4 regions of the Streptomyces sp. NBC_01428 genome follow, and region 4 is predicted to be linked to each of the others. Evidence: riboswitches for the same ligand, from Rfam matches in the RefSeq annotation. Region 4 holds a riboswitch; each other region holds the start of a gene.
The links. Region 4 has a riboswitch for cyclic di-AMP ahead of OG406_RS16665 (C40 family peptidase). Riboswitches for the same ligand answer to the same signal wherever they lie in the genome.
Positions count from the first base shown of each region.

Region 1 (7,413 bases), 220 kb from region 4:
CGAAGGGCTGCTGCGCGTCGGCCGGCGCATCGGGCGACCCACCGTCCTCGTCCCGACCGACGAGGAGGCCGCGGTACTGATCGCCGAGCATCAGGAGGAGTTGGCCGGCCGCTTCCTCTTCCCGCGGGTGGACGCCAAGCTGCCGCGTCGGCTCGCCAGCAAGCAGGGGCTGCACGAGCTGTGCGTGGAGCACGGCATCCCCAGCCCCGCCGCGGCTTTTCCACAGTCGTACGAGGAGATCGAGGCGTTCGCCGAGAAGGCGCACTTCCCGCTCGTCGCCAAGAACCGCGAGGCGTTCGTGCGACGCAGCCGGCCGGCGGTGAACGGGACGACCCGGATCGCGACCCGGGAAGGGCTGATGGCCCTCGCCCGGGACTGGGGGCCGCAACCCGGCGTGATCCTCCAGGAGTACCTGCCGAGGGAGGACGCGGAGGACTGGATCGTGCACGCCTGCTTCGACGCGGACTCGACGCCGCTCGCGATGTTCACCGGCGTCAAGGTCCGCTCCTGGCCGCCGCACGCGGGCATGACGGCGAACGCGTACGTCGTCGACAATCCGGAACTCGCGGACATCGCCGCACGTTTCATCAAACAGATCGGCTTCACCGGAATCATCGACCTCGACCTGCGTTTCGACCGACGCGACGGTCAGTACAAGCTGCTCGACTTCAACCCGCGCATGGGCGCTCAGTTCCGGCTCTTCGAGAGCGAGTCGGGGATCGACGTCGTCCGTGCCCTGCATCTGAACCTGACCGGCCGTGCTGTTCCGGAGGGGGAACAGCGCGCCGGCCACCGGTACATCGTGGAGAACATCGACCTGCCGGCTCTGCTCGCCTACCGGCGCAGCGGTTACACGACACCGCACGCGCCGGCCCGCGCGAGCGGTACGGAGCTGGCCTGGCTCGCGGGTGACGACCTGCGGCCGTTCTTCACGATGCTCGCGCGCTTCGTGCGGCCGGGCGCGAGGCATCTGTACCACCTGTGGCGGACCAACCGCCGCGGCAGCACCAGCAGTTCCACCGCGAAGTAGGCGTAGTACGTCCTGGGGAGGGACTTCGTGATTCATCCGGTAGCAGTCATCGGCGCGGGGCCGTACGGACTGTCCACCGCCGCCCATCTGCGGGCGCGGGGCATTCCGGTGCGGGTCTTCGGCGAGCCCATGGTGAGCTGGCGCGACCACATGCCCGAGGGAATGCTCCTCAAGTCGACTCCGGCCGCCTCGAACATCGACGCCCCCCAGCCGGGGCACACCCTCGGTGACTACTGCGCGGCGGCGGGGATACCGCGCCTGGTCACGGACGAGGACATCATCCCGGTCGAGACGTTCATCGCGTACGGGGAGTGGTTCCGGCAGAAGCTCGTGCCCGAGCTGGAGCAGGTGCGGGTCGTCTCGGTCGACCGCAGGAGCGGCCCTGACGCGGCCGGGTCCGGGGGATTCGACATCAAGCTGGACTCGGGGGAGTCGTTCACCGCCCGCGCGGTCGTCGTCGCCACCGGGCTGTCGGGGCTGGCCCACCTGCCTCCCGAGTTGGCCGGGGCGGCGGCGGACGGTCCCACGCCCTCCGGCCCGGTCTCGCACAGCTCGCAACACCACGACCTGCGGCGCTTCTCCGGCAAGGAGCTGATCGTCGTCGGCGCCGGCCAGTCGGCGCTGGAGACGGCGGCACTGGCGGCGGAGGCGGGCGCGCAGGTCCGTGTCGTGTCCCGGGGGAAGGGGGCGGTCGACTTCGGTGCGCCTCCGTGGGACCAGCCGAAGCTGCGGCCGGAGTCGCCGTTCGGCCGCGCCTGGTCCCTGTGGGCCCTGAGCTACTACCCGCAGCCCTACCGTCATCTGCCCGCCGAGGCCCGGCACTACCTGGTGCGCCGCGTGCTCGGACCCCTCGGTGCCTGGTGGCTCAGGGACCGCTTCGAGGGCAAGGTCGGTGTCCGTGAGGTGGAGCGGATCGTCAGCGCGGCGGCCACCGACGGACAACCCGTCCTCACGGTGCGGACCCATGGGGGCCGGGTCGAGGAACTCACCGCCGATCACGTCATGGCGGCGACCGGCTATCGCGTCGACATCGCCGCGATGGACTTCCTCGGGCATGAGCTCCGAGCAGGGCTGGCCGCGAGCCGCGGCACGCCGAGGCTGGGCGCCGGGTACCGCTCCTCGCTGCCGGGGCTGTATTTCACGGGCCTGCCGGCGGCGTCCTCGTACGGTCCGGTGATGCGCTTCGTGTGCGGCACGGAGTTCGCCTCCCCGCGGCTCGCCAGGCACCTGGCGGCCGCGCACGGGTGAGCCGTCGGACCCCTCGCCCCCCGGGCAACTCGTGGGTCAGGACTCCTTCTTGAGGGTCCAGGCGCCCGAGTTGTCCGGTGGGGCGGGCCGGACGGTCCACCGGGAGAGGTCGCCGTCCGCCTCCGGGGCGCCCGAGGGCAGCATGCCCAGGGAGTCGGGTTCGAAGTAGAGGTGGTGCGCCCAGAACTCCGGGAGTTCATGACCGAGGAGGTCCTCACCCATGGGCGCGAGATCCTCGCCCACATGGCGTTCGTTGACGCGCGCGACGGCCTCCGCGCGCGAGACGCCGAAGCGGGTCACGAGCACGTCCGCCATCTCGCGGAAGTAGGCGAGCCACTCCGCGTCCAGGTCGATCAGGAACTCCTCGGTCCGCGGGGCGTTCTCGAAGACCGCCGCCGTCTGCCAGACCATGAAGTCCTCGATCACCCCGGGCGGGTTGGCGGCCCGGGTGGCCTTGACCTCCCAGCCCGGACTGTCCATGTCGAAGACGACGACCGGCAGGGCGCGGCCGAAGATCTCCGTGAGGGTTCCGTCGGCGTGCAGGCGCCGGGCGAGGTCGACGCAGTCGGCGTGGAACTGGAGCCGCAGCATCTCGGAGGCGAAGTCCAGTTCGTCCTCCTCGTCCTCCGGCAGGTCCATGGCGAGGAAGTCGTAGTCACCCTCGAACCAGATCCCCTGCTCCTTGGCCGCCTCCACGAACAGGGGCCCACCGACGGGGTCTTCGGGGACGTTGCCCAGCATCTCGAATCCGTCGAGCAGCCAGAGGGCGTAGTTCCAGCGCGCCTCGCCGGGGTCCTGCGGGAAGGTCTCCTTCGCGTACTGGGTCTCGGTGTTGTAGCCGATGGCCACGTACGGGTGGCGCTCGTCGCCGTCGACGCGCCAGACGCGGAGGGACAGCGCGTAGATCTCGGGCCGCAGGGCCTCCGGGAAGCGCCGGACGACGGCTTCGGCGGCGGTGCGCAGATGGTGCCGGAAGCGGTCCCCCGCGGGGGAGGCGTCGAGGCGCGCGTGCGCGGGCCGTCGTGCGATGGGCTCGGACGTCATGGATCTCCCCGGATTCTCGATGACGGTTTCCCGCCGCTGACGTCTGGCGTCCCCGCCGTGGCGAGTGCCCCGCGGAGTCGGCCTCGCCGGACCCGTACCCCGACCCCGGCGCCGGTGATCGTAGCCCCGGATCAGGGAGTTGAGCCGTTGTGATCGGTCCTGCACGGGAAAGTCCGTCTGGGCGGAAGCGGGCCCTGCGTGATCCCAACCGGTCGCAACGCGCCTGCCACCGTACGGCGAACGGCGTTGCTGACGGGATACCGGACGTCGTCCGGTTCACGCCGGGCCGATGTGTCGTTCGATCCGTATTCTTCGGATCATGGCCGCTCCGACTGCATATTCACTCATCGCCACTGACCTGGACGGAACGCTGCTGCGCGGCGACGACACGCTCTCCGACCGGTCACGGGCCGCGTTGGCGAAGGTGACCGCGTCGGGCGCGCAGCACCTGGTGGTGACGGGCCGTCCCGCACCGCGCGTTCGACCGCTGCTCGACGATCTCGGCGGTGCGGGGCTGGCGGTGTGCGGTCAGGGCGCTCAGCTGTACGACGCGGGGACGGACCGGCTGCTGTGGTCGGTGACCCTGGACAGGGAGTTGGCGGAGACGGCGCTCGGAAAGATCGAGGCGGAGGTCGGCCTGCTGTACGCGGCGGTGGACCAGGACGGCGTGGACGGGCTGACGCTCATCGAGCCGGGCTATGTGATGCCGCACCCCACGCTTCCTGCGGTGCGGGTGCGGCGCCGGGACGACCTCTGGGCGCAGCCGATCAGCAAGGTGCTGCTCCGCCACCCCACGATGTCCGACGACGAGTTGGCCTCGGCGGCGCGGGGAGTGGTCGGTTCGCTGGCGACGGTCACCATGTCGGGGCCGGGGACCGTCGAACTCCAGCCATGCGGGGTGACCAAGGCCACCGGTCTCGCGCTGGCCGCGACGCACCTCGGTCTCACCCCGTCGGCGACGCTGGCCTTCGGTGACATGCCCAACGACATCCCGATGTTCGACTGGGCCGCCCACGGGGTCGCGATGGCCAACGCCCATCCGGAACTGAAGGCGGTGGCGGACGAGGTCACGCTGTCGAACGAGGACGACGGGATCGCGGTGGTCCTGGAACGGATCTTCGGGTTCTAGGGCGTCCCCGCGACGGCGCGTCGCCGGCCCGAAGGGCGGGCCGGGCGATGCCCGGCCCCAGGATGTGAGCCGGCCCGGGGCGTCCGCCGATGCCCCGGGCCGTGCCCTTCGTACTTCTGGTGGGGACCGCCCCGCACACCCGGTCCGTCACCGTCCCGCGGGCCCGGTCGTTCATCGCCGACAGGCCGGTCCGTCACCACCGGCGGCCCCGAAGGTGCCGCCGGCCGGTGTCGTGCGAGAGGCGCGGGTGCGCCGGTGCGATCAGTAGGCGCCGTTGACGTTGTCGATCGAGCCGTACTTGTCGGCGGCGTAGTTGCAGGCGGCCGTGATGTTGGCGACCGGGTCGTAGGGGTCCATCGACGTGCCGGCCACGTGGTAGGCCTGGAACGTCGGGTCGATGACCTGAAGGAGGCCCTTCGAGGGGATGCCCGCGGCCGCGTTGGAGTCCCAGTTGTTGATGGCCTGGGGGTTGCCGGAGGACTCGCGCATCACGTTGCGGTAGATGCCGTCGTAGCTGCCCGGAATGCCCGCCTTGCCCATGATGTCCAGGGACTGCTTGATCCAGCCGTCCAGGTTGTTGGCGTACGTGGTGGCGGACGCCTGGGTGGCGGTGGTCTTGGCGGCCGTGGCCGCCTTCGCCGGAGCCTTCCCGGTCTTCGTGCCGACCGTCAGGGTCAGGCCCGTGCGGAGGTGGGCGGGGTTGTCGCCGATGACGGCGCGGTTCGCCGCGTACAGCTTCTGCCAGCCGCCGCTCGACGGGTACTTCTTCGCGATCTTGGTCAGGGTGTCGCCGGCGACCACCTTGTAGGTGACGAGCGAGACGTTCGGGACGGTCGCGGTCTTGGCGACCTGGGGGGTCGCGGCGTGGGCGCCGGTCGCGCTCATGAGCGGGAGGGCGAGGGCGAGGGCGCCCGTTCCGGCGGCGATCACTCCGCGGGTGATGAAGGTGGTACGGCCGTGACGCTGCGTTCCTGCGGGCATGACGAAATGTCCTCTCCGACGCCTGCGAGGTGAGCTGTCGGGTTCGGGCGGGAGATGCCCGGCCGCGCTGGTGGGCGCGGCTTCACCCCAAGCCGTTCCGGTCTCCCGGATCGGCGGCTTACCTGTGGTTCCCCCGCTCCTGCCGTGCGTGGGTGGGTGGGTTACCGGGCGACGGCAGGATTAGGCGATCCGCCCGGTGCGACGAGAACGTATGCGACTGCACATGTCGGGAACAAGGCCTGATGTGGCGGTGAAGATCGCTTTTGCCTGTTTAGAGCGCGGGCAATACGTCCGATTAGACCGGAATTGAATCCTCAACTTCCCTTTGGCAAAGGGGTCGGCACGGGGTGGGCGAGGGGTGATCCACTGGTCCGCGCGTGACCCAATTCACGCGCCGAGGGGTCACCAAGACGGCATGCCGGGCAAGTCGGGCATTACGCCACCGCTCTGTGCGGCGCGGGGAGTTCTCGGACGCACGCCGGGACGGCCCCGCCGGGTGCGGGAGGCGCGGGGTGCGGGAGGGCGGCGCCGGAGGGGGCGCCGGCGAAAGGTGCGGCGTGGGCTCGGAGTTGACGGCTTCCCGTCGGACGGCAGGCGACATCACGACGCGAGCCGGGCGAAATCCGGAGGCGGGCCGGGCGGATGCCGGACGGGAGCCGAACCGGGGGCGGCCGGTGAACTGCCGCCCCCGTCAAGTCCTTTCAGCCCGCGGTGCGCGGGATGCGCTTCTCCCAGGTCCGGTGGAAGACGACCTCGTCGCCGTCCCGGCAGACGACCTCGTTGGACGTGATGAAGTCCCGCGCGTCGCAGGTGATGGCCGAGGTCGTCTCGACGCGGGCGTCCCAGGGAAGGTCGGGGCGGTGCAGCCGGACCGACCAGGTGGAGCGGGCGCGGGCGGAGAGCGGGTCCGTCTCGTCGATCGTGTACGTCTCCCGCGCCTCCTCCGTGAACTCCAGACCGTCGGGATACACGCGGGTGCCGCCGTAGCGGGGGTCCACGTCGAGCCGCCAGGTGCCCGCGGCCACGTCACGCAGGACCAGGCGCTCCGGGCGCGGCTCGTCGAGCGTCACCGGGACCACCACGCCGAGCGGCTCGGCCTCCTCCGCCTCGCCGAAGGTGATGGAGGGGTCCGACTCCTGTGCCCGTACCGGGAGTTCCAGGCTGCTGCCCGCAGGGTCCAGCGTGAAGCCGGCCTCGGAGCCGGGCTGCGGCCAGACCCAGGGCCAGTACGCCGAGGAGACGCTCAGGCGGATGCGGTGGCCCGGGGGGAACGCGTAGCCGATGCCGTTCAGCTCGAACTCCACGTCCTCCGTGGTGCCCGGCTCCCAGGGAACCGCCTGGTCACGGCCCGTGCGTGCCGACAGGTTGAGGACACCCCGGGTGACGAGGGTGGAGGCGCCGTCGGGGGCCACGTCGCACAGCCGGGCGATCACCTGGCCCCGGGCGGACGCCGACATCAGCCGCAGCCGGACCCGGGGGCGGCCCAACACCCACGTCTCCTGCGGCACTTCGAACTCGAAACAGACGGACCTGGCGTCCTCCTCGCGCTGGTCCGGCGGCAGGTCCGCGTCGTTCCCGAACGGGAAGAAGCGGCCCGCGTCGACCCCCGTGTGCTGCGGGGAGCGCACCAGGCGCGGGGCGCCCTGGAACGCGTACGGGACGGGGGTGACCGACGGCGAGGGCCACGCCGGGTCGCCGACCCAGCGGCCCGGGAGCTCCGCGTACACCGTCGCCGGAGGATGCGCGTCCATCACGTAGGAGCGCAGGAGGGGGACGGCGAGCGCGCCCGAGTCCTCGTCCTTGAGCCAGTGGTCCCACCAGCGGAGCGTCTCCTGGAGGAAGCCGATCGCCGGGCCCGGCGGCAGGCCCCGGTCGGGGTACTGGTGGGACCAGGGGCCGATGAGACCGCGGACGCGGTCCGGCGGCAGGTTCTCGACCAGGCGCAGCACCGTGTCGCGGTACGGGTCGTGCCAGCCGCCGA
Region 1 covers NZ_CP109499.1:4,089,844-4,097,256, reverse strand. Annotated here, with positions in the region: gene OG406_RS17700 (carboxylate--amine ligase) at 1-1,030, shown strand, start outside; gene OG406_RS17695 (FAD-dependent oxidoreductase) at 1,058-2,278, shown strand; gene OG406_RS17690 (hypothetical protein) at 2,315-3,322, opposite strand; gene OG406_RS17685 (HAD family hydrolase) at 3,642-4,451, shown strand; gene OG406_RS17680 (LysM peptidoglycan-binding domain-containing protein) at 4,713-5,432, opposite strand; cyclic di-AMP (ydaO/yuaA leader) riboswitch at 5,437-5,597, opposite strand; gene OG406_RS17675 (CocE/NonD family hydrolase) at 6,134-7,413, opposite strand, start outside.
Region 1: another riboswitch for cyclic di-AMP. It lies ahead of OG406_RS17680 (LysM peptidoglycan-binding domain-containing protein); the one in region 4 lies ahead of OG406_RS16665 (C40 family peptidase).

Region 2 (7,413 bases), 2.0 Mb from region 4:
TCGAACCCGGGGACAGTGCGCACTTCGACTCGCTGACCCCGCACCGCATCGCCGCCGCCGAGCGCGCCGGAGCCGAACTCCTCTTCGTCCACACCCTGCTGCAGAGCCCGACCGCCGCGCTGTGCCTCGGCCCGGCGACGGGCCACCCGACCCCGGGAGAGACGTCATGACCGAGCCCACCGAACCGCGCAAGCCGTCCATGGAGGAGAAGTTCCCGCGTGCCCTGTGGGTCCGGCTGATCATCTACGTGGCCGTCGGCCATCTCTTCGCGGCCTTCGTCTACCTGCTCTTCACGCTGGGCGCGCAGAACCAGTAGTCGGCGCCCGGCGGCGCGGGCGCGCGGCTCAGTCCAGCAGGCGCTCGCGCAGGCGGTCGCGCAGCTCCGGGGTCAGCCCCAGCCCCTTCTCCAGATAGGCGTCGACCCCGCCCCAGGTCTCCTCGATCGTCTCGAACGCCGCCGTCAGGTACTCCGCGCGGGCGTCGAAGAGCGGGCTGAGCAGCTCCATGACCTCGGGGGAGTAGGCGGAGGCGGCGGAGCTGGTGCGGCGCACCTTGTAGCGCCGGTGCGTGGCGTTCGACTCCAGGTAGTCGGCGACGATCGCGTCCCGCTCGACGCCGAGCGCGAGCAGGGTGACGGCGATGGACAGTCCCGCCCGGTCCTTGCCCGCCGCGCAGTGCATCAGCGCGGGCACGCCGTCCTCCGCCATCGAGCGCAGCACCCGGGAGTGCTCCGCCGTGCGCTCCGTGATGATCGCGCGGTACGAGCCGATCATGCGGTCCGCCGCCTTGCCGTCGCCGAGAAGGGCACGCAGCTGGTCCAGGTCGCCGTCACGGACCATCTTCCAGAACTCGCTGCCGTCCGCCGGGTCGGACAGCGGCAGGTTCACGTTCCGTACGCCCGGCAGCTCGACGTCCGGGCCCTCCAGCTTCTGGTCCGCCGCGTTGCGGAAGTCGAAGATCGTGTGCAGGCCCAGGGAGGAGAGGAACGCGGCGTCCTCCTCGGTGGCGTGCGCGAGGTGGCCGCTGCGGAACAGCTGTCCCGGGCGCACGCGCCGGCCGTCCGTGGTGGGCAGGCCGCCCACGTCGCGGAAGTTGCGAACTCCGCCGAGCTCGGGCTCGGCCGACGGGACCTGCTGCGTCACGGGGGCTCCTCATCTTCGGCCGCGGGCGCGCCGGACAGGGCCCGGCCGGCGCCCGTCAGCTGCTGTCATCGGTCGCGCATTCGACGATACGACATGGGTTCCTGAGGCAATGAGTTGTCCACAGGCGTTGCCTCGCGACCGTGACTGCCCCGATGATGTTGATCCCTGATCGCACGTGTTCGTATCTGTGGGGGATTGATGATCGAGATCGGCGCGGACGGCCGGACCTGGCTCCTCACCGGAACGAGCAGCGGCTACGCGCTCCACCTCACGGAACGCGACGAGCTGCTCCACCTGCACTGGGGCCCGCGGATCACGCTCGCCGACGCCGAGGCCCTCGCCGCCCGGCCGGCGCCGCCGTACCGGCCCTTCGACTCCCCGCTCGACGGCCGCGAGGAGTACCCCGTCGAGGGCGGCCCCCGCTTCGTCCGCCCCGCGCTCTCCGTACGGACCGACGAGCGGCGCGGCACCGAGTGGCGCTTCGAGGACGCCGCGGCCGAGGGGGACGAGCTGAGGCTGCGCTTCTCCGACGCGGGGCTCGGCATCACCCTGCACTACCGGCTGCGCGGCGACGTCGTCGAACGCCGTGTCACGCTCGCCAACGACGGAAGCGAGGACCTGGAACTGCTGCGCGCGGACTCCGCGACCTGGACCCTTCCCGAGCGGGACGGCTGGCGGCTGTCCCACCTGCACGGCCGCTGGGCCGCCGAGTCCCGGCTGGCGCGTTCACCGCTCACCTACGGCGAGAAGGTCATCGGCAGCCGCCGCGGCCACACCGGACACCAGCACCTGCCCTGGGTCGCCCTCGACGACGAGGCCACCGAGGAGAGCGGCGAGGTGTACGGATGCGCGCTCGGCTGGTCCGGCTCCTGGCGGATCGCGGTCGCCCAACTGCCCGACGCGCGCGTGCAGATCACCGGCGGCGCGGGACACGACGACTCGGGCCTGCTGCTCCTCGCACCGGGGGAGACCTTCACGACACCCGTCTTCGCCGGGCTGTGGAGCGACGGCGGGTTCGGCGGCGCGAGCCGGGCCTGGCACGCGTACCAGCGGACGTACGTCGTCCCGGACGCGGAGCGGGACCGGCCGGTGCTGTTCAACTCCTGGGAGGCCACCACCTTCGACATCTCGGAGGAGCAGCAGCGGGTCCTGGCGCGCCGCGCGGCCGCCATGGGCGTCGAGCTGTTCGTGGTCGACGACGGCTGGTTCGGGGCCCGCACCCACGACCACGCGGGGCTCGGGGACTGGACGCCCAACCCGGACCGCTTCCCGGCCGGGCTCAAGCCGCTCGCCGACGACGTGCACGCCCTCGGCATGCAGTTCGGCATCTGGGTCGAGCCCGAGATGGTCAACCCCGACAGCGACCTCTACCGCGCGCATCCCGACTGGGTGCAGCACCAAGTCGGTCGAACCAGGACGGAATTCCGCAATCAACTCATACTGAACCTTGCCCGGCCGGACGTTCAGGAGTACCTCTGGGAGCGGCTCGACGCCCTGCTCTCCGGCGCGCCGATCGACTACGTGAAATGGGACTTCAACCGCTCCTTCACGGACGCGGGCTGGCCCGGCGAGCGCTATCCGCAAAAGCTCTGGGTGGCCCACGTCGAGGCCTTCTACGCCCTCCTCGACCGGCTGCGCGCGGCGCACCCCGGCGTCGCCTTCGAGTCGTGCTCCGGCGGCGGCGGCCGGATCGACCTCGGTGTCATGGCCCGTACCGACCAGGTGTGGACCTCCGACAACACCGACCCGCTCGACCGGCTCGGCATCCAGCACGGCTTCAGCCAGGTCCACCCGGCCCGGATCATGGCCGCCTGGGTCACGGACAGCCCGAACAAGCTGCTCAACGGCCGGGTCAGCTCGCTGCGCTTCCGCTTCGTGAGCTCCATGGCCGGGGTCCTCGGGGTCGGCGGCGACCTCAGCCGGTGGAGCGACGAGGAACTGGCCGAGGCGCGGGACTGGGTCGAGCTCTACAAGGAGATCCGGCCGGTCGTGCAGCAGGGCGACCTCTACCGGCTGCGCCCCCCGGAGGGCGGGCTGAGCGCCGTGCAGTACGTGCTCGGAGGCGAGACCGTGGTCCTCGCCTGGCTGCAGGCGCAGCACCACGGCGTGCGGCCGGCCCCGCTCAGGCTGCGCGGGCTCGACCCGGCCGGTGTCTACGAACGGGTCGAAACGGGCGAAGTGCACCGCGGTGCGGTGCTGCTGCATCACGGTCTGAGCACCGGGCTGAGCGGCGATCTCGATGCGACGGTTATCCGCCTGCGTCGCATCTGACTGTTCTGTCCGAAATAGCGTCTTCATTCCAACTGGCCCTGGAATGAAGCGACGTGCGCCGGGTCGCGTGAGCAGCGTCATATTCGTGACGATGTGTTGCCGTCGGCCTTTCGTGACCGGCCTTTGTTTCCGGGCGAATTGAAAGCGCGGAAAGATCGTCATTCCACGGAGGGTGACGGTGAATTCCGCATGGATCAAGAAAGGCGAGCGCACAGAATCCGCACACAGTTGTCGACGTGCTCGCATCTCGCTTACGTTCTGCCTCAATCCGGACGGACGCCCAATCCTGCCGCCGCCCGGAATCCGCACACTCACCCGTACACGGCAGGAGCGGGGGACCCACAGGTTCCGTGCCTGGTCCGGTCTCCGGAACAGGCTAGGGGTACAGCCGCGCAGCCGCGTGGCCGGGCATCTCCAGCCCGCACCCGACAGCTCACCTCGCAGGCGCCGGAGAGGAAATCGCCATGCCCGCGAAGGGTAAGCACCGCCGTCCCAAGTCCCTGCGTTTCACCCGCACGATCGCCGTGGCCGGAACCGGTGGCGCCGCACTCGCGCTGCCGTTGCTGGGAGCCACCGGCGCCCACGCCGCGACCCCGGCCGCCGCCGCGCAGCACACCCAGAAGTCCGCGACCGTCGCCCCGGCCGCCGCGAAGGCCGGCACGTCGACGACGTACGCGGTGAAAGCCGGCGACTATCTCGCCAAGATCGCCGACGACCAGCACGTCAGCGGCGGCTGGAAGAAGATCTACTCGGACAACCGCTCCGCCATCGGCAGCGACCCGTCGCTGATCCACCCCGGTCTCAAGCTGTCCCTCGGCGCGAAGGCCGCCGCCCCGCAGGCCTCGGCCCCGGCGAAGCCCTCGGCCGCCAAGCCGGCTGCCGCGAAGCCCGCCGCCGCGAAGGCCGACACGGCGAGCACGGCCACCAAGACGGCCGCCGTCGGCAACAGTTCGGGCTACACCCTCCCCGTGGACGGCGCCACCATCGGCACCAACTACAAGGTGGCGGGCAGCATGTGGTCCAGCGGCTACCACACGGGCACGGACTTCGTCGTCCCGACCGGCACCACCATCAAGTCCATCGCCGCGGGTACCGTCGTCTCCGCCGGCTGGGGCGGCGCCTACGGCAACCAGGTCGTCATCCAGCACGCCGACGGCCGGTACTCGCAGTACGCCCACATGTCGTCCCTGTCCGTCTCGGCGGGCCAGACCGTGACCGAGGGCCAGCAGATCGGCCTCTCCGGCGCGACCGGCAACGTCACCGGACCGCACCTGCACTTCGAGATCCGCACCACGCCCGACTACGGCTCGGACATCGACCCGGTCGCGTACCTGCGCTCGCACGGTGTTGCCGTCGGCTGACGCCGCCTCGCCCGACCTGCTCCTGACGGCAGGACCGCCTCCGAAGGCCGGACCCCACGATCCCCGGGGTCCGGCCTTCGGTGTTTCTCGGCGGCTCCCGGCGGCTCCCGGCGGCTTCCGGTGTCCGCCCGGGACACAATTCGCGGCGGCTGCCTCAACAGGCCTGACCAGAGCCTTATTCCATGGTTGACCAACACTTGACGAGTGGCTTATCTCACCGGCCGTCAACCCTTCCCTACGGTCGCGTAGCTCACATCCGAAGGTGAATCATGGGCCGACGTGGCAGACGATTCGAAGAGTGACGACAGATCAGTGATCGGGTCGTACGTGGCGGTGGGGGACAGCTTCACCGAGGGCGTCGGCGACCTGGGGCCCGACGGGGCCTTCGTCGGTTGGGCGGACCGCTTCGCGGTTCTGCTCGCGGACCGGCGACCCGAGGGCGACTTCAACTACACCAACCTCGCGGTGCGCGGGAGACTGCTCGACCAGATCGTCGAGACCCAGCTCGTCCGCGCCAAGGAGCTCGGCCCGGACCTGGTCTCCTTCTCCGCGGGCGGCAACGACATCATCCGGCCCGGCACCGATCCCGACGAGGTCGCGGAGCGCTTCGAGCGAGCCGTCGCCGACCTCACCTCGGCCGTCGGCGCGGTCATGGTGACCACCGGCTTCGACACCCGTGGCGTGCCCGTGCTCAAGCATCTGCGCGGCAAGATCGCCACGTACAACGGGCATGTGCGGGCCATCGCGGACCGCTACGGCTGCCCGGTCCTCGACCTGTGGTCCCTCAAGACGATCCAGGACCGCCGCGCCTGGGACGGCGACCGGCTCCACCTCTCGCCCGAGGGTCACACCCGGGTGGCGCTGCGCGCCGGGCAGGTCCTCGGCCTGGAGGTGCCGGCCGACCCGGACCAGCCGTGGCCGCCGCTGCCGCCGCGCGGCACCTTCGAGGTGCGACGCGACAACATCCACTGGGCCCGCGAGTACCTCGTCCCGTGGATCGGCCGACGCCTGCGCGGCGAGTCCTCCGGCGACCACGTGGCCGCCAAGGGCGCGCTCTCCCCGGGCGACATCAAGACCCGCATCGAGTCGGTCGCCTGACCGCCAGCCCCACGGTCACCGCGCCCCGGGCCCCGCGGGCCCGGGGCCGACTTGTCCCCGGACGCCGCGTCCGTGTCCTTATCGCGGCCCCGCCACCAACGCGGCCCTCTCCAGACCGAGTTCGCGGGCCAGGGCCTCGTCCGCCCATTGCTGGGTGCGGGCCCGGGAGACGGTGCCGCCGTAGGCGGTCATCTGGACGGCAAGGCCGTCGAGCAGGGCGGTGAGGCGCAGGGCCGTGCCGACCGGGTCGGGGCACTGGAACTCGCCCGCGGCGACGCCCTCGGCGATCACCTCGGTGAGGGCCGCCTTCCACTGGCGGTCGAGGTCGCGGGTGACCTCCAGCAGGGCCGGCTCGCGCAGTGCGGCCGCCCAGCCCTCGATCCACAGGCGCCAGCCCTTGGCCTGGCCGGTGGGGGCGTACCAGCGGACGGCGGTCCGCAGGCGCCGCAGCGCGGTCGTGCGGCGGCCGAGCAGTTTGCGCAGATGGGCGAGATCGTCCTCGGCCGCGTAGGTGAAGGCGGCCGCGACCAGCTTCTCCTTGGTGGAGAAGTGGTACAGGACGAGCGCGTTGCTGACGCCGAGGGACGAGGCCACGTCGGCGATCCGTACCGCCGCCACGCCCCGCGCCTCGATCTGTTCCACGGCGGCCCGCAGCAATTCCTCGCGCCGCTCCGCCACGCTCAACCGCACTCTCGCCACGCCGCAACCCTACACAGCGCGGTCGCCCGCGGTCGGACACGAGTTCGCGTCATCCGTACCAGCCGAACCGCTCCGCGATGACCGGAAGCCGGTCGGTGACGATGGCGTGGGCGGCGGCACGCGGTGTCGTCCCGTCGGCCTCCGCGCGGGCGAGCATCTGGTCGATCAGGGCGCGCATGGAGCGGCGGATGTGGGCGAACGCCTCGTCCGGGTCGGCGCCGATGTCGCCGAACAGGGTCCACCACCACCAGGCGTTCGTACCGGAGTTGACCACCACGTCCGGCAGGACGACGACCCCGCGGGCGGCCAGCAGCTCCTCCGCCTCCGCCAGGACCGGCATGTTGGCCGCCTCGACCACCCAACGCGCCCTGATCCCGGCCTGGTTGACCGCGTCGACCGCGTACGAGACCGCCGCGGGCACCAGCACTTCCGCATCGGCGGACAGCCAGGCGTCGCCGGGCAGTTCACGGTCGCCGGGGCGCAGCGCGGCGCGGTCGACGGTCCCGTACGCGTCCCGTGCCGCGAGCAGCGCCTCGACGTCGAGGCCGTCCGGGTTCGCGAGGGTCCCCTTGACGTCGGCGACGGCCACCACCTTCAGGCCCGCGCGGGTGAGGAACCGTGCGGTGGCCCCGCCCATCGTGCCGAGTCCCTGGAGGGCGACCCGTGTCCCCGCGTACGGGACCCCCGCCCGGTCCAGCGCGGCGAGCACCGACTCGGCGACGCCGCAGCCGCCGGCCAGTTCGTCGAGACCGATGCCGTCGACCTCGACGGCGAAGGCGTCCGCGAGCCGTCGCCGGGCCGCCCGCTCGTCGTCGAGGAGCGGGTAGACCGCCTGGATGGAC
Region 2 covers NZ_CP109499.1:1,821,074-1,828,486, reverse strand. Annotated here, with positions in the region: gene OG406_RS07980 (helix-turn-helix domain-containing protein) at 1-170, shown strand, start outside; gene OG406_RS07975 (DUF6126 family protein) at 167-316, shown strand; gene OG406_RS07970 (tyrosine-protein phosphatase) at 345-1,142, opposite strand; gene OG406_RS07965 (alpha-galactosidase) at 1,341-3,413, shown strand; cyclic di-AMP (ydaO/yuaA leader) riboswitch at 3,716-3,875, shown strand; gene OG406_RS07960 (M23 family metallopeptidase) at 3,878-4,774, shown strand; gene OG406_RS07955 (SGNH/GDSL hydrolase family protein) at 5,087-5,872, shown strand; gene OG406_RS07950 (TetR/AcrR family transcriptional regulator) at 5,951-6,571, opposite strand; gene OG406_RS07945 (Glu/Leu/Phe/Val dehydrogenase dimerization domain-containing protein) at 6,621-7,413, opposite strand, start outside.
Region 2: another riboswitch for cyclic di-AMP. It lies ahead of OG406_RS07960 (M23 family metallopeptidase); the one in region 4 lies ahead of OG406_RS16665 (C40 family peptidase).

Region 3 (7,413 bases), 1.0 Mb from region 4:
GGACTCCTGGAGCCGCTCCGGGGAGATGTTGGAGGCGGCGATGTTCCGCACCTTGCCGGCCTTCACGAGCTCGTCGAGGGCGCCGATGATCTCGTCGACCGGCACCTCGGTCTTGTCGAAGTGCGTGTAGTAGAGGTCGATGTGGTCGGTGCCCAGGCGGCGCAGGGACGCGTCGGCGGCGGCCTTGATGTTGGCGCCGGAGAGGCCCGGGAAGGCGGGGTGCTGGCTGACCTTGGTCGCGACGACGATGTCCGCGCGGTTGCCGCGGGCCTTCAGCCACTTGCCGATGATGGTCTCGGACTCGCCGCCCTCGTTGCCGTCGACCCACGACGAGTACGAGTCGGCCGTGTCGAGGAAGTTGCCCCCGGCGGCCGCGTAGGCGTCGAGGACCGCGAAGGACTGGGTCTCGTCCGCCGTCCACCCGAAGACGTTGCCGCCCAGGGAGAGCGGGAAGACCTCGAGGTCGGAGGAGCCGAGCTTGCGAAGAGAAGTCATGTGTCGATTCAACGCCCGGGTCGGATGCCTGTATTCCACATCCATCCCGCACGTCTGCCGCATCCCGCACGGCCGGTACGGCGGACGAAACCGGCCGGTCGCGGGAGTCCCCACGACCGGCCGGTCGGCAATCCGTGCGGATCAGGGGCCGAGGCCCTGGTCCGGAACACCCGTCAGGGGTTGAGGCCCTTGCCCTGGAGCCACGCCATCGGGTCGATGCCGGTGGCCGCGCCGCCGGGGTGGACCTCCAGGTGCAGGTGCGGCCCGGTGACGTTGCCCGTCGCGCCGACGCGGCCGATGACGTCGCCCGTGGCGACCTTCTGGCCGGCGCTGACGCTGATCGACGACTGGTGGCAGAACCAGAGTTCGGTGCCGTCGTCGAGGGTGAGGATCGTGCGGTAGCCGTACGAACCGGCCCAGCCCGCCTCGGTGATGGTGCCGCTGTGGATGGCCTTGATCAGCGTGCCGGTGGGCGCGGCGAAGTCGAGACCCGTGTGGTAGCCCGAGGACCACAGGGCGCCGGCCTCGCCGAAGCGCGAGGTCAGGGTGTACGAGGAGGTCGGCAGCGAGTAGCTCTTGGCGAGCTCGGCCAGGCGCTCGGCCTCGGCCTTCGCCTTGGCCTCCTCCTCCGCCTTCTTCTTCGCGGCGTCCGCCTTGGCCTCGGCGGCGTCCTGCTGCTTGGTGGCGAGCGCGACGGCCTGCTTCGCGGCGGCTGTCTCGGCCGCCTCCTGGGCGGCGCTGTCGACCTGGTTCTGCTGCGCTTCGGCCTGCTGCATGATGCGGGTCCGCAGCGCCTCACCGGCGTCCGCGGTGCCCTGAGCGGTGTCGGCGGTGGTCAGGCCCGCGCCGGTGAGCGGAGTCGAGGAGCCCTTGGGTGTCTCGGCGCCGTCACTGATCAGGGCCTTGGCCGAGTGCGTGACCGAGGACAGGTCGGGCAGCGAGATCGAGACCGGCGCCTTGCCGGGCGCCGCGGTGGCCATGCCACCGGCGCCGACGGCGGCTATCACGCCTACGCCGAGGACCGTGGAGCTGCGGGCGAGTCCTCCGCCGCGCTGCTTTCCCACGCGGTGCCGGCCACGAACGGGACGGACGGAATCCTCGGTGGGATTCCACTCCTCCCAGGGTCCCTCGTCCTTGCCGTGGGCGAAACCGAAGGACTGGGTGTCATTCGGTGCGAACGAGGTTGGCTGAGCAGGCCGGTTGGACGCCACGTGGGCGCACTCCTTTCCTTCCTTCTCGCCTACCGGGTTAGCTGACGGGTTCGGAGCAGGAAGGTCTCCTACGCGCGTATACCCACCGTGCTGCCACGGTGGAGGACGCTCGATTCACCCCAAGTTGGTGGTTCCCCGGTTCCCTTGCGGGATTCGGCGCGTGCGCACGGAGCCATCTCTTGTGACGGCTGGGACGACCGCGCTGCGTTATCGAACGTTAATAGACCTGGCCACCTGATTCCAAGCTGTTCCGACTGATCGTTAACGCTTTTTGGCCAGGACTTTGGGGTCATGCGCACTGAAAAACGGGCGAGTTGGCCTCATTCCGTCGCCACGGATTCATGTGACGGTGTGTCAGTCGTTATGCGGAGGGACACGGTTCGCTCACTCCTCGTGACAGCAGTCGAGAAGGGCCATCGAGGGCGTCAGCCGCGCCGGACGGCGAGCAGCGCCATGTCGTCGCTGAGGGCGCCGCCCGTGTGCTTGCGGACCTCGACCGCGAGGGTGTTCAGCAGCGCGTCGGGCCCCGGGAAGACCCGCCCGGCCAGCCGCGCGGCCGGATCGTAGAACTCCCCGCTCACATCCCGGGCCTCGGACAGCCCGTCGGTGTGCAGCAGCAGGATCGCGCCGCGCGGAAAGCGGGCCGGCACCGCCCGGTCGGGCGTGCTGCCCAGGTCGCTCATCCCGAGGGGCAGCGCGGCGGGCCCGCCGGTGAGCGGGACGAGTGTGCCGTCGGGGTGCAGCATCAGGGGCGGCGGATGGCCCCGGTTGACGATGCGGACGGTCTCCTCCTCGTGCGGGATCTCCGCGAGGACGGCGGTGGTGAACCCCTCGACGGCGTCGAGGTTGTCGCGCCGGGTGCCCTCGCGTTTCAGCGCCCGCTCCAGCCGCTGCGCGACCGCCTCCAGGGTCGTCTCCTGCTCCGCCGCCTCCCGGAAGGCGCCGATGACCACGGCGACGGCCGCGACCGCGGTCATCCCCTTGCCCCGCACGTCCCCGACGACCAGCCGCACGCCGTACGGGGTGTCCTGCACGGCGTACAGGTCCCCGCCGATGAACGCGTCCGCCTGGGCCGCCTCGTAGCGCGCGGCGACGTCGAGGCCGTCGATCCGTGCCTGCGGTTCCGGCAGCACGGCCCGTTGCGCGAACTCGGCGATCTCCCGGACGGAGGCGAGCCGCTCGTCGCTGCGCCGGACGAGGATGTTGATGAGGACGCCCAGGACGGCCGCCGTGGCGACGGTGACGACCTCGGTGACCGCGTCGACCCGAAGGACGATGCCGAGGCGCAAGTGCACGAGGATCAGCGCGCCGACGGCGGCGGCGCCGGTGAGGACGGTGCCGCGCAGCGAATAGAGGGGCGCGGCGACCAGGGTGGCGGCGGTGAAGAGGGGGGCGGCGGTGAACTCGCCCGGCGTGAAGTAGTCGTAGAAGGTCCCGCCGACGACCAGCAGCACCGGCAGGGCCCGGACCAGGGCACGCACGGCGGAGATACGACCCGTCCGCCATCGCGCCGGACCGGTTCCGGGATCGCCCGCGGGTCCGGACGCACCCGAAGGACCGGCACCCCCCGTCGCCCGCGGATCACCGAGGGGCGGGCGGTCGGCCCGGTCGTCGAGTTCTCCGGTCCGCTCCTCACCTCCTGGCTGACCCACCCGTCCAGCAGACCCGGAGCGGGGACGGGGGGCGACCGGTGTGGCCCGACCGAGGGATTCCGCGACCCTCCGGAGCGAACACGGTGACGGGAAGGGAGGACGCTCAAGGGGCTGTACCAACACCAAGGGCCGGAACTCGTGAATCCGAGTTCCGGCCCTTGGCCTTCAGTAGCGGGGACAGGATTTGAACCTGCGACCTCTGGGTTATGAGCCCAGCGAGCTACCGAGCTGCTCCACCCCGCGTCGTAAGAGCCAGTGTACGGCATCCGCGGGGCCCTCGGCACACACGTATACCGGGGCCCCTTCCGTGCGGCCGAACCACGGTTCCGGGGGCCTCGGCCCCCTCAGTCCCTGCCGTGCGCGGCCCCGTCCAGGAGATGGCGGTTGGGTGCCTTGGCGCGCTGCTCGTACTCGGGCAGAAGGACGACGTCGGCGCCCGCGGCGGCGAGGAGTCCGTTGCCGTCGGCGTCGGTGACGAAGGTGTCCGGCTCGCGCCAGGCGGTGACGACCCGCCGTACGCCGGCGTCGAGGATGAGCCGGGCGCAGGGAGCGGGGCGGGAGGCGCGGCGGGCGCACGGCTCCAGGCTGCTGTAGACGGTGGCGGCGGGCAGCCGCGGGTCGGCCGGGTCGATCTTGGCGAGGGCGGCCTCCTCGGCGTGCACCACGGGGTCGCCGCCCTCGCGGGAGTGGCCGCGGGCCAGCTCGGTCCCGTCCGCGGCGACCACCACGGCGCCGACGCTGAACGCGGTCTCCGAGGGCGGGCAGGACGCCGCCAGCTCGCAGGCCAGGGCCAGCCACTGCCGGTCGGCGGCGGAGGCGCTCCGGCCGGTGCCGGGGGCGGTGGGGACGTAACGGATGAGGACGACGTCCCCGACGGGCCGGGTCTCGACGAGTCGCAGCCGGCCGGGGGGATAGGCGCCGGGCCCGAACAGCCGCGGCGCGTCCGGCTGCCCGACGAAGAGGGGGGCGACGGCGAGTTGCAGCTCGTCGGCGAGCCCTTCCCGTACGAGCTGGGTGTGGACCCGTCCGCCGCCCTCGACCATCAGCCGGCGTACGCCCCGGACGTCGTGCAGGTGCTCCAGCAGCACGCGCCAGTCCAGCTCGGGTCCGGTCGCGACGATGTCGACGCCGGGCAGGCCGTGCAGCAGGCCGGCGGCCCGGCGCGCGCCCTCGTCGGTCGTGTAGACGGCCTTCTCGCCGCCCGTGTGCCAGAACTGCGCCTCCGGGTCGAGGTCGCCCGAGCCGCTGACGGTGACTTTCAGTGGATAGGCCGGGCGCCCGTCGGCGACGCGGGCCGCGCGGCGTTCGGCGGAGTTGACCAGGAGCCGGGGGTTGTCGGCGCGCAGGGTGCCGGCGCCGACCAGGATCGCGTCGCAGGACGCCCGCACCTCGTCGACCCGGTCGAAGTCGGCCGCGCCCGAGAGCAGCAGCCGCTCGGGCCCGGTGTCGTCCAGGAAGCCGTCGAGGGAGACGGCGGCGGACAACAGGACGTGGGGACGGGGCATGGGGGCGTTTCCTCCGGTCGCACGCGCACAGTGGTTCAAGTTTTAAACAATACCTAGACTGGTCCCATGACGACCCGCTGGCTCTCCCCCGCCGAACAGCGCGCCTGGCGCTCGTACATCTCCGCGAGCTCCCTCCTGGAGGACACCATCGACCGCGGGCTCCAGGCCGAGGCGGGCATGCCCCACCTTTACTACTCCATCCTGGCGAGGTTGTCCGAGGCGCCCGAGCGGCGGCTGCGGATGACGGAGCTGGCCGAGACGCTGAAGATCACGCGCAGCCGCCTCACGTACGCCGTGACGCGGCTGGAGAAGGACAGCACGGTGCGCCGTGAGGGCTGCCCGACCGACCGGCGCGGCCATGTGGCCGTACTCACGGACGAGGGCATGGACCTCGTGGAGCGGACCGCGCCCGGGCATGTCGCGACGGTCCGGGCGGCGGTCTTCGACCGGCTGACCCCCGAGCAGGTGGGCCAGCTGGAGGAGATCTGCGGGGCCATCACCCGGGCGATCCAGGACGAGGACTCGGCGGCGCGCGGGGAAGATCTGCCGTGGCGGCGGCGTTCCTGCTCGTCATGAGGAGCGCGGACGACGACACCAGGACGGCACGGACGGCACTCCTCCCCGTTGCTTGAACTTTGAAGCAGATGTAGTGTCTCGTCCCGGACGGTGTGCTTCAAATCTGAAGCACAATCCGTGAACGCCGTCCCGTACGAACCCGCTGGACGGAGAGACAACATGCGCGACCACCCCACCGCCACGGTGCGCACCCGCGTCCGCGTACCCCTGCGCTTCGGCGACGGCTACTCCGTCGACGCGGACCTCGTCACCTTCCACGGCCTCGTCGACGGCAAGGAACACCTGGCCGTCGTCCTCGGCGACCCGGGCACCGACCCGCTGGTGCGGCTGCACTCCGAGTGCCTGACCGGCGACGTCTTCGGCTCGGCCCGCTGCGACTGCGGACCGCAGCTGCGCGAGGCGGTGGAGCAGATCGCGGAGCGCGGCGGCGTCCTGCTGTACCTGCGCCAGGAGGGCCGCGGCATCGGCCTCTACAACAAGCTCGACGCGTACGCCCTCCAGGACGAGGGCCTCGACACGTACGCCGCCAACGCCGCCCTCGGCCTGCCCGAGGACGACCGCGACTACACGGCCGCCGCCCAGATGCTCCAGGCCCTCGGCATCGACACGCTCGACCTGCTCTCCAACAACCCCGACAAGGCGGAACAGCTGCGCGACCTCGGCGTCACGGTCGCGCACCGCGTCCCGACGGGCGTCTTCACCACCGCGCACAACGTCCGGTACCTGCGCGCCAAGGTCCTCCAGACCCAGCACACCCTGCCGCTGCCGGAGCTGACCGGCCTCACGGAGCTCACCGCGGGCTGACACCCGCACGGGGCCCGCGCCCTGACGACACGACAGCGCCCCGCCCGGCGGAAGCCGGACGGGGCGCTGTCACGCGGTAGACCCTGTGGGACTCGAACCCACAACCAATGGATTAAAAGTCCACTGCTCTGCCAATTGAGCTAAGGGTCCCCGCACCGGCCGACGCCGATGCGGCGCACCGGACGCGCCGATGCATCCCCGAGCATAGCCGGACGTGGCCGGGACGCCGATCGGGTATCGGTGACCCGGCCACGCCGGACGCGCACAAGGTCAGGGATCCACCGGTTCGGGCGCTCCCTTGCGGAGGGCCTCACGGGCGATGTTGCGCTCGTGTCCGGGGTTGAGGAACCAGTGCCGGGCCGAGGCCAGCCACCAGGCCGCGGCGAAGCCGAGCACGACGAGAACCGCGACCGGGGCGTAGTTGAACGTCTCCCAGGTGACCGGGGAGACCTGCGGCAGCATGAACAGGATCGTGATGACGACGACCCAGCCGACCGCGATCACCCCGATCGGGCGGGACCAGCGGCCCAGGTGCCAGGGCCCGCGCTGGAAGTCCTCGCCCTTGCGCACCCGCAGGAACGTCGGGATGACGTAGGCGACATAGAGGCCGATGACCGCGATCGACGTCACGGCCGCGTAGGCCGCGTAGTTGATCAGGTACGGCAGTCCGAGCACGAGCGCGCCGAGCGCGGCCAGCCAGACCGCCGCGACGGGCGTCCGCGTGCGCGGGTTCACCGTGTGCCAGACGTTCGAGAAGGGCAGCGCTCCGTCCCGCGAAAAGGCGTAGATCATGCGGCTGTTGGCCGTCACCGAGGCCATGCCGCAGAAGAGCTGGGCACCGATCACGACGAGCAGCAGGAGTTTTCCGGACGTGGCGCCGACCGCGTCGAGGAGGATCTGCGCCGGGGGCGCGCCGGTCGCCGAGTTCAGCTCCTTGTCGTACGACTGGATGGCGAAGGTGAAGCCGAGGAGCAGGACGAAACCGGCGATCCACGAGGTCCAGATGGACCGCACGATGCCCTTCGGGCCGGCCGTTGAGGCGTCGTGGGTCTCCTCCGTCATGTGGGCGGAGGCGTCGTACCCGGTGAACGTGTACTGGGCCATGAGCAGTCCGATGAGGACGACGTAGACCCCGCTGCCCCAGCCCGTGTTGTTGACGAACTTGGTGAA
Region 3 covers NZ_CP109499.1:4,902,969-4,910,381, reverse strand. Annotated here, with positions in the region: gene OG406_RS21345 (aldo/keto reductase) at 1-495, opposite strand, end outside; gene OG406_RS21340 (M23 family metallopeptidase) at 669-1,706, opposite strand; cyclic di-AMP (ydaO/yuaA leader) riboswitch at 1,718-1,875, opposite strand; gene OG406_RS21335 (PP2C family protein-serine/threonine phosphatase) at 2,132-3,358, opposite strand; tRNA gene OG406_RS21330 (tRNA-Met) at 3,528-3,601, opposite strand; gene OG406_RS21325 (dihydrofolate reductase family protein) at 3,703-4,863, opposite strand; gene OG406_RS21320 (MarR family winged helix-turn-helix transcriptional regulator) at 4,930-5,439, shown strand; gene OG406_RS21315 (GTP cyclohydrolase II) at 5,599-6,243, shown strand; tRNA gene OG406_RS21310 (tRNA-Lys) at 6,321-6,393, opposite strand; gene OG406_RS21305 (amino acid permease) at 6,514-7,413, opposite strand, start outside.
Region 3: another riboswitch for cyclic di-AMP. It lies ahead of OG406_RS21340 (M23 family metallopeptidase); the one in region 4 lies ahead of OG406_RS16665 (C40 family peptidase).

Region 4 (7,413 bases):
AGCTTCCCGGTGATCGTCTTCTTCTGGCGCTTCAGCTCGGCCTGGCGGGCCTTGAGCGAGGTCAGTTCGACATGGGCGGCGCCCCTCAACTGCTCGATCTCCCGCAGCTGTTTGCGCACGCCGGCGACGGCCGCCGACTGCCGGGTGCCGACCCGCTCGGCGAACGCGGCACCGTCCAGGTACCGGTCGGGGTCGTCGGACAGCGCGAGCTGCACGGCGGGGTCGATGCCGCCGCTGCGGTACTGCGCCGCCGCCATCGAACCGAGCGCCTCCCGAGCCGAGTTGAGCCGGTCCTCCTTGCGGGCCGCCTCGTCCCGCAGGGTCCGCAGGTGCTTCTCCGCCGTCTTGGCCTTCTCCTCGGCGCCGTTGTACTTCTCGGTGGCGACCTCCGCCTCCTTGTACAGCGTGTCGACCTTGGCCTTCACCTGGGCCGGCGAGAGCTGGGGGTCGGCGTGGCCGACCCCGTCGAAGGCGGTCGCCGTCGCCACCCCCGCGAGGGCGATGGTGACTGCTGTGCGGGCCGTGTTTCCACCGATAGAGCGCTGCCTGGTCCTGCGGTGCGCTGCCACGAGGGCCCACATCCTTCCGTACGACCGTCCCTGTCGGGCCGGTCAAGCGGTGACATGTCCGGCGGCGGCTCACACAGGGGGAGCGTGCCGCCGCCGGACCTTCTCGGCGGTGGTGTCCGGCCGGCCGCCCCTGGCCCGGGCGGGTTGGTGGAACGCCGGTCACCTGGGGGAGGACGCTAAACCTCTGCGTGCGGCGTCGGTGACACCATGTACGGAACTGTCGCCACTGGATCGCCCGGTGACCGAACGCGACCGGTATCCCCGCCCGGCCTCACCGACTTCACCCAGCACGCTGACCGAAGCGGCGAATCCCGGACGACCGGAGTGACTCCGGTGCTATGGCTGACGGCCGGTGCCCACGAGCCCGGGGAGGGCCCGGTGACCGGAGGGGCCGGGGCGAAGGGGCGGGGTGAAGGGCCGGGGCGAAGGGGTGGCCCGGTGGGAGGGCGCCCGAGGGTCCCCGATTAGGCTCCGGCCCCATGGACGTACTCATCCATCTCTTCGTCGGTCTGCACATCATCGGCATCGCCGCGCTCCTCGGCGGCTTCCTCACCCAGATGAAGGCGATGGGCCGCGGCACCGCCCGCTTCGTCCCGGCGATGCTGCACGGCGCGCTCACCATGCTCGTCACCGGTGTCGCCCTCGTCGGCCTCAACCAGGCCGACGACAACACGGTCAACACCGTCAAGATCGGCGTGAAGCTGGCCCTGCTGATCGTGATCCTCGGGCTCGTCTATGTGAAGCGGGACGACGAGAAGGTCGACAAGAACCTCTTCGGCCTGGTGGGCCTGCTCACCGTCGCGAACATCTTCATCGCGGTCCTCTGGACCTGACCGGCCTCATCCCGGGGCGCCGGGCGTGGCGCCCCGCGCCGTCGACCGCGCCGCCAGGACCGCGCCCGCGGCGACCGCCAGCCACGCCGCCACCGAGATCCACAGCAGGACCTCTCCGAGCCCCTTGAGCCAGGAGACGTCGAGGGCGGCCGAGACGGCGAGGGCGGCCACCGCCGTCATTCCCATCGGGAACACCGTCCCCCAGCGCTCCAGCGCGTAGCGCGGGCGCGGCCACACCACCTCCGCCACGAGCAGCAGGCAGAACCCGACGAGGGCCAGCGTCACCAGCACGGTGGTCGTCGCGCGCAGCGCACCCTGGTCGTCGTCGTTCCACAGGTACGGGTTCACGTGGTGCGCGGCGACGAGCGTGGCCCCCGCCAGCGCCGAGATGCCGAGCGCGCCGCCCGCGATCCAGTGGTCCCCGGCGCCCCGTGCCACCTCCCGCAGGTCGAACCGCGTGTACGCGATCACGTAGAGGATGAGCCCCAGCCAGAACAGCACCATCGCGGCATGCGCGAGCCAGTCCCAGCGCTCGGCCGACGCGACCGACGAGCCCAGCACCGACAGGCCCTGCGTGGCCACACAGACGAGGAACACCCCGCCCGCCGCGCGCCGCCGCCAGTGCCGTACGACGGCCACGAGCAGCACGGGCCAGAGCAGGGCCGCCAGTGCGAGGAGGGCCTCGGCGAGGGTCTGCCACCCCAGTGCCGAGAAGCGGATGCCCAGCACGGTCGTCGCCGCGACGGCGGTCAGCCCGGCCGGGGTGCCGGCCTCCCGGACCCACCGGGCCCGGTCCCGCACCAGCCGGACGGCGAAGTCGGCGGCGAGCGCCAGCCAGCCGACGGACGCGAGGGCCAGCGCGATCCGGGAAAGGGTCTCGTGGTCGGTCAGATACAGGCCCACCGAGAGGATGCCGGTGGCCATGACGGCGGCCCCGGCGGCGGGCGCCCGCCGCGCCCACCAGGCGGGGATCTGAGGACGGTCTGACGTATCCGGCATGTCGGGCATGCGCCCGATGCTAGGGACCGCGGGACCGGTTGCCGGTGGGGCACGCGTGCGTGGCGCCGATTCGGCCTCCCCGCGCGCGTGCCCGCGAGAGGTTCCTAGGCGGGGCGGACCACGCTGTGGATCGCCGAGGTGCCGTCGTAGTAGATCGACTCCTCGCGGACGTACGCTCCCGGCTTCGGCGCGTGGATCATCATGCCGTTGCCGATGTAGAGCCCGACGTGGCTGATGTCGTCGTAGAAGAAGACCAGGTCACCGGGCTTCGCGTCGGTGAGGGAGACCGTCGTGCCGGCGTTCACCTGGTCGTAGGTGACACGCGGCAGGGAGACACCGGCGGCCTTCCAGGCGGCCTGGGTCAGGCCCGAGCAGTCGTAGGAGTCCGGGCCGGTCGCGCCCCACACGTACGGCTTGCCGATCTGCGTGCGGGCGAAGGCGAGCGCCTTGCCGGCCTTCGTCGCGTACGAGGGGTCCGTGGCCGTCGAGCCGGACGAGCCGGTGGTGCCGCCCGACGACGACCCCTGCTCGGTGGCCTTCTCCTTGGCCGCCTTCTCCGCCGCGGCCTGCTGACGCGCCAGTTCCGCCGCCTTGGCCGCCGCCTGCTCCCGCTTCTTCTTCTCGATCGCCGCCAGCCGCGCCTTCTCCTCGGCGGTCAGCTTCGAGAGCAGGTCGCGGGCCGCGGAGAGCTTGCGCTGCACCGTCGCCTTGGACGTCTTGAGGGCGTTCTGCGAGGTGGTCAGCGACTGGAGGCTCTCGCTGGCCTCGGTGCGCTTCTTGGTGGTCGCCGCCTGCTCGGTGACGTAGTCGTCGACGGCCGCTTTCTGCCGGGTCGTCAGACGGCTCATCAACTGCGTCTGGTCGAAGTAGTCCTGCGGGTCGTCGGCGAGCAGCAGCGTCGCGGTGCCGGGCGTGGAGGCGCCCGTGCGGTACTGCGCGGCGGCGAACGAACCCAGCTCCTCGCGCGCGGAGTTGAGCTTCTCGGTGCGCTCGGCCACGTCGTCGAGGAGGGTGTCGACGCGCTTGCGCTGCTTGGTGGTCCTCTCCCGGGTGGCGTTGTACTTCTCGGTGGCCGTCTCGGCCTGGTGGTAGAGGTCGTTGACCTTCTTCTCGACCTCTTCGACGCTGGGCTTCGGCTCGGCCGAGGGCGCGGCGTTCGCCGTCTGGGAGAGCAGGGCCACGGAGGTGAGGGCGGCCGTCGCGAGGACGGGGGTCCGTATGCCAGCCATGCGCGAACCCGTAGGACGCGACTTGCGGTGCGACGCCAAGAGAGGCGACTCCTTCCGTCATCCGCCTACCGAGTTAGCTGTCGGGTTCGGGCGGGTGGTTCCGGAAGGATTGCCCTACGGTCCTGGCCCCTCGGGGCGGTCGGACCGATTCACCCCAGGTCGGTGGGTCCCCGGCTCCGGCCGCCTGGTGGGCGGGCCGAACTCGGCGGAGGCCGCTCGGCCCGGCGACGTTCGCCGGTTGCGGTCGGGCGGCCTTCCAGCACGCTAGCCAACTCGTGTGGCCCGTGTGAAGGTTGGAGTGCGATATGCCCGATACATTTTCGTGACCTTGGCCATGTGCGCCGTCGCGCACGCCCGATGTGCGTGGTGTGTGTCACTTTGCGGAGATGCCCCGAGGGTGGCTCCTCGCTGGACGGTGGTCGTGGTGGGGACCGGTCGTACCCACTCCGACGTGCGCGTACCGTCACGAGCCGGTCACGCGCACGAGTCACGGGTTCCCGTCGAGTTCTCGGGGTGGCCGCGGTGTGTCAGTGGGGCCGCCTAGACTCGGAGAGCGATGAGCAGCCTCTTTGACGACAGCTTCCTGGCGGACCTCAAGCCCTCCGCGGCCCACGAGGACGAGCACCCGCCGCCGCCCGAGGACGAGCACGCCGCGGAGCCGGTCGCGGACGACCTGTTCGGCGGCCGGTTCGACGTGCCGCCGAGCCGCGACGCGTACTACCGCGACGGCGCCCACCGGCCCGCCGTGGACCCCGCGGCCCTCCTCGACGGGCTGAACGAGAACCAGCGCGCGGCCGTGGTCCACTCCGGCTCCCCGCTGCTCATCGTGGCCGGCGCGGGCTCCGGCAAGACCCGCGTGCTCACCCACCGCATCGCCCACCTGCTCGGCGAGCGCCATGTGCACCCCGGCCAGATCCTCGCGATCACCTTCACGAACAAGGCCGCCGGCGAGATGAAGGAGCGGGTCGAGCAGCTCGTGGGCCCCCGGGCCAACGCGATGTGGGTGATGACCTTCCACAGCGCCTGCGTCCGCATCCTGCGCCGCGAGAGCAAGCAGCTCGGCTTCACCTCGTCCTTCTCGATCTACGATGCCGCCGACTCCAAGCGTCTGATGGCGCTCGTCTGCCGCGACCTCGATCTCGACCCGAAGCGCTTCCCGCCGAAGTCGTTCAGCGCCAAGATCTCGAACCTGAAGAACGAGCTGATCGACGAGGAGGACTTCGCCGCGCAGGCCACCGACGGTTTCGAGAAGACCCTCGCCCAGGCCTACGCGATGTACCAGTCGCGGCTCCGCGAGGCCAACGCGCTCGACTTCGACGACCTGATCATGACCACGGTCAACCTGCTCCGCGCCTTCCCGGACGTCGCCGAGCACTACCGCCGCCGCTTCCGGCACGTCCTGGTCGACGAGTACCAGGACACCAACCACGCGCAGTACGCCCTCGTGCGGGAGCTCGTCGGCACCTCCGAGCACCCCGTGGACGTCCCGCCCAGCGACGCCGACCTGCCGCCCGCCGAGCTGTGCGTCGTGGGTGACGCCGACCAGTCGATCTACGCCTTCCGCGGCGCGACCATCCGCAACATCCTCCAGTTCGAGGAGGACTACCCGAACGCGAAGACGATCCTCCTGGAGCAGAACTACCGCTCCACGCAGACGATCCTCACCGCCGCCAACGCGGTCATCGAGCGCAACGAGTCCCGCCGCCCCAAGAACCTGTGGACGAACGCGGGCGCGGGCTCGAACATCACGGGCTACGTCGCGGACACCGAGCACGACGAGGCGCAGTTCGTCGCCGACGAGATAGACCGTCTCACCGACGCGGGCGAGGCCAAGGCCGGCGACGTCGCGGTCTTCTACCGGACGAACGCCCAGTCCCGTGTCTTCGAAGAGGTCTTCATCCGCGTCGGCCTGCCCTACAAGGTCGTCGGCGGAGTCCGCTTCTACGAGCGCAAGGAGGTCCGGGACGTCCTCGCCTACCTGCGGGTGCTGTCCAACCCCGAGGACTCGGTCCCGCTGCGCCGCATCCTGAACGTGCCCAAGCGCGGCATCGGCGACCGCGCCGAGGCGATGATCGACGCCCTGTCGCAGCGCGAGAAGATCAGCTTCCCGCAGGCCCTGCGCCGCGTCGACGAGGCCTACGGCATGGCCGCCCGTTCGACGAACGCGGTCCGGCGGTTCAACACGCTGATGGAGGACCTCCGCACGATCGTCGAGTCCGGCGCGGGCCCGGCCACCATCCTGGAGGCCGTCCTCGAACGCACCGGTTACCTCGCCGAGTTGCAGGCGTCGACCGACCCGCAGGACGAGACCCGCATCGAGAACCTCCAGGAACTCGCCGCCGTGGCCCTGGAGTTCGAGCAGGAGACCGGCGAGGACGAGACCCCGGCCGGACTCGCCGCGTTCCTGGAGCGGGTCGCGCTCGTCGCCGACTCCGACCAGATCCCGGACGAGGAGGACGGCAACGGCGTCATCACCCTGATGACCCTGCACACCGCCAAGGGCCTCGAATTCCCCGTGGTGTTCCTGACCGGCATGGAGGACGGCGTCTTCCCGCACATGCGCGCCCTCGGGCAGGTCAAGGAACTGGAGGAGGAGCGCCGCCTGGCCTACGTCGGCATCACCCGCGCGCGGGAGCGGCTCTACCTCACCCGTTCCTCGATGCGCAGCGCGTGGGGACAGCCGTCGTACAACCCGCCCTCCCGCTTCCTGGAGGAGATCCCGGCGACGCATCTGGACTGGAAGCGCACCGGCGCGATCTCGTCCCAGCCCGCCGGTCCCGTCTCCGGTGTCGCGGCCTCCCTGTCGTCCACGCGCTCGCGGTCCGCGGCCTCGGGAGCGTCCGGGTTCGCCACCCGTCGCGGTGTGTCCGAGAAGCCGGTGGTCGCGCTCGCCGTCGGCGACCGCGTCACGCACGACCAGTTCGGCCTCGGCACGGTCGTCGGGGTGAACGGCACGGGAGCGAACGCGGAGGCGACGGTCGACTTCGGCGAGCCCAAGCCGAAGCGGCTCCTGCTGCGGTACGCGCCGGTGGAGAAGCTGTAGCCCGAGCGGCTCGACAGCCCAGTCCTACGGAGGGTCCGGATCTCGACGAGAGGTCCGGACCGCCTTCGACGGTGTGGGTTACGTGGGGTCCAGACCGTGGCTGCGCAGCCACGGGAGCGGGTCGATCGCCGAACCGCCGGCCGGGCGGACCTCGAAGTGCAGGTGCGGGCCGGTCGAGTTGCCGGAGTTCCCGGAGAAGGCGATCTGGTCACCGGCCTTCACAGTGGTACCGGAGGACACCTTGTAGGTGGAGAGGTGGCAGTACCACGTCTCCGTCCCGTCCTTCGCGGTCACGATCATCATGTTGCCGTACGCGCTGTTCCACTGCGTCCGGACGGTCCCGTCGGTCGCGGACATCACCGTCGTCCCGTACGAGACGGGGAAGTCGATCCCCGTGTGCACGGACATCCAGTTGATGCCGGCCTGGCCGAAGTAGGCGCTGAGGCCCTTCTGGGCCACGGGAAGGACGAACTTCGGACGCAGCCGCTCCTTGCGGGCCGCCTCCTCCGCCGCCTTCTTCTTCTCCAGGACCTGCTGCGCCTTCAGGTCGATGCGCTCCTGGGTGCGGCTCGCCCGGTCGGCGAAGTCGTCCGCGCCCGCGGACAGACTCTGCAACTGCGTGTCCAGCTTGTTGTTCGCGGTCGACGGCTTCACCGCGGTCGCGTCCGAGGCGCTGGCCGTCGTCTCCTTGGTGTCGTCGCCGCCGACACCGCCCACCGAGGCCGCCGCGATCCCCGCGA
Region 4 covers NZ_CP109499.1:3,865,313-3,872,725, reverse strand. Annotated here, with positions in the region: gene OG406_RS16680 (C40 family peptidase) at 1-569, opposite strand, end outside; gene OG406_RS16675 (hypothetical protein) at 1,049-1,402, shown strand; gene OG406_RS16670 (tellurite resistance/C4-dicarboxylate transporter family protein) at 1,409-2,401, opposite strand; gene OG406_RS16665 (C40 family peptidase) at 2,506-3,669, opposite strand; cyclic di-AMP (ydaO/yuaA leader) riboswitch at 3,678-3,848, opposite strand; gene pcrA (DNA helicase PcrA) at 4,187-6,673, shown strand; gene OG406_RS16655 (M23 family metallopeptidase) at 6,752-7,413, opposite strand, start outside.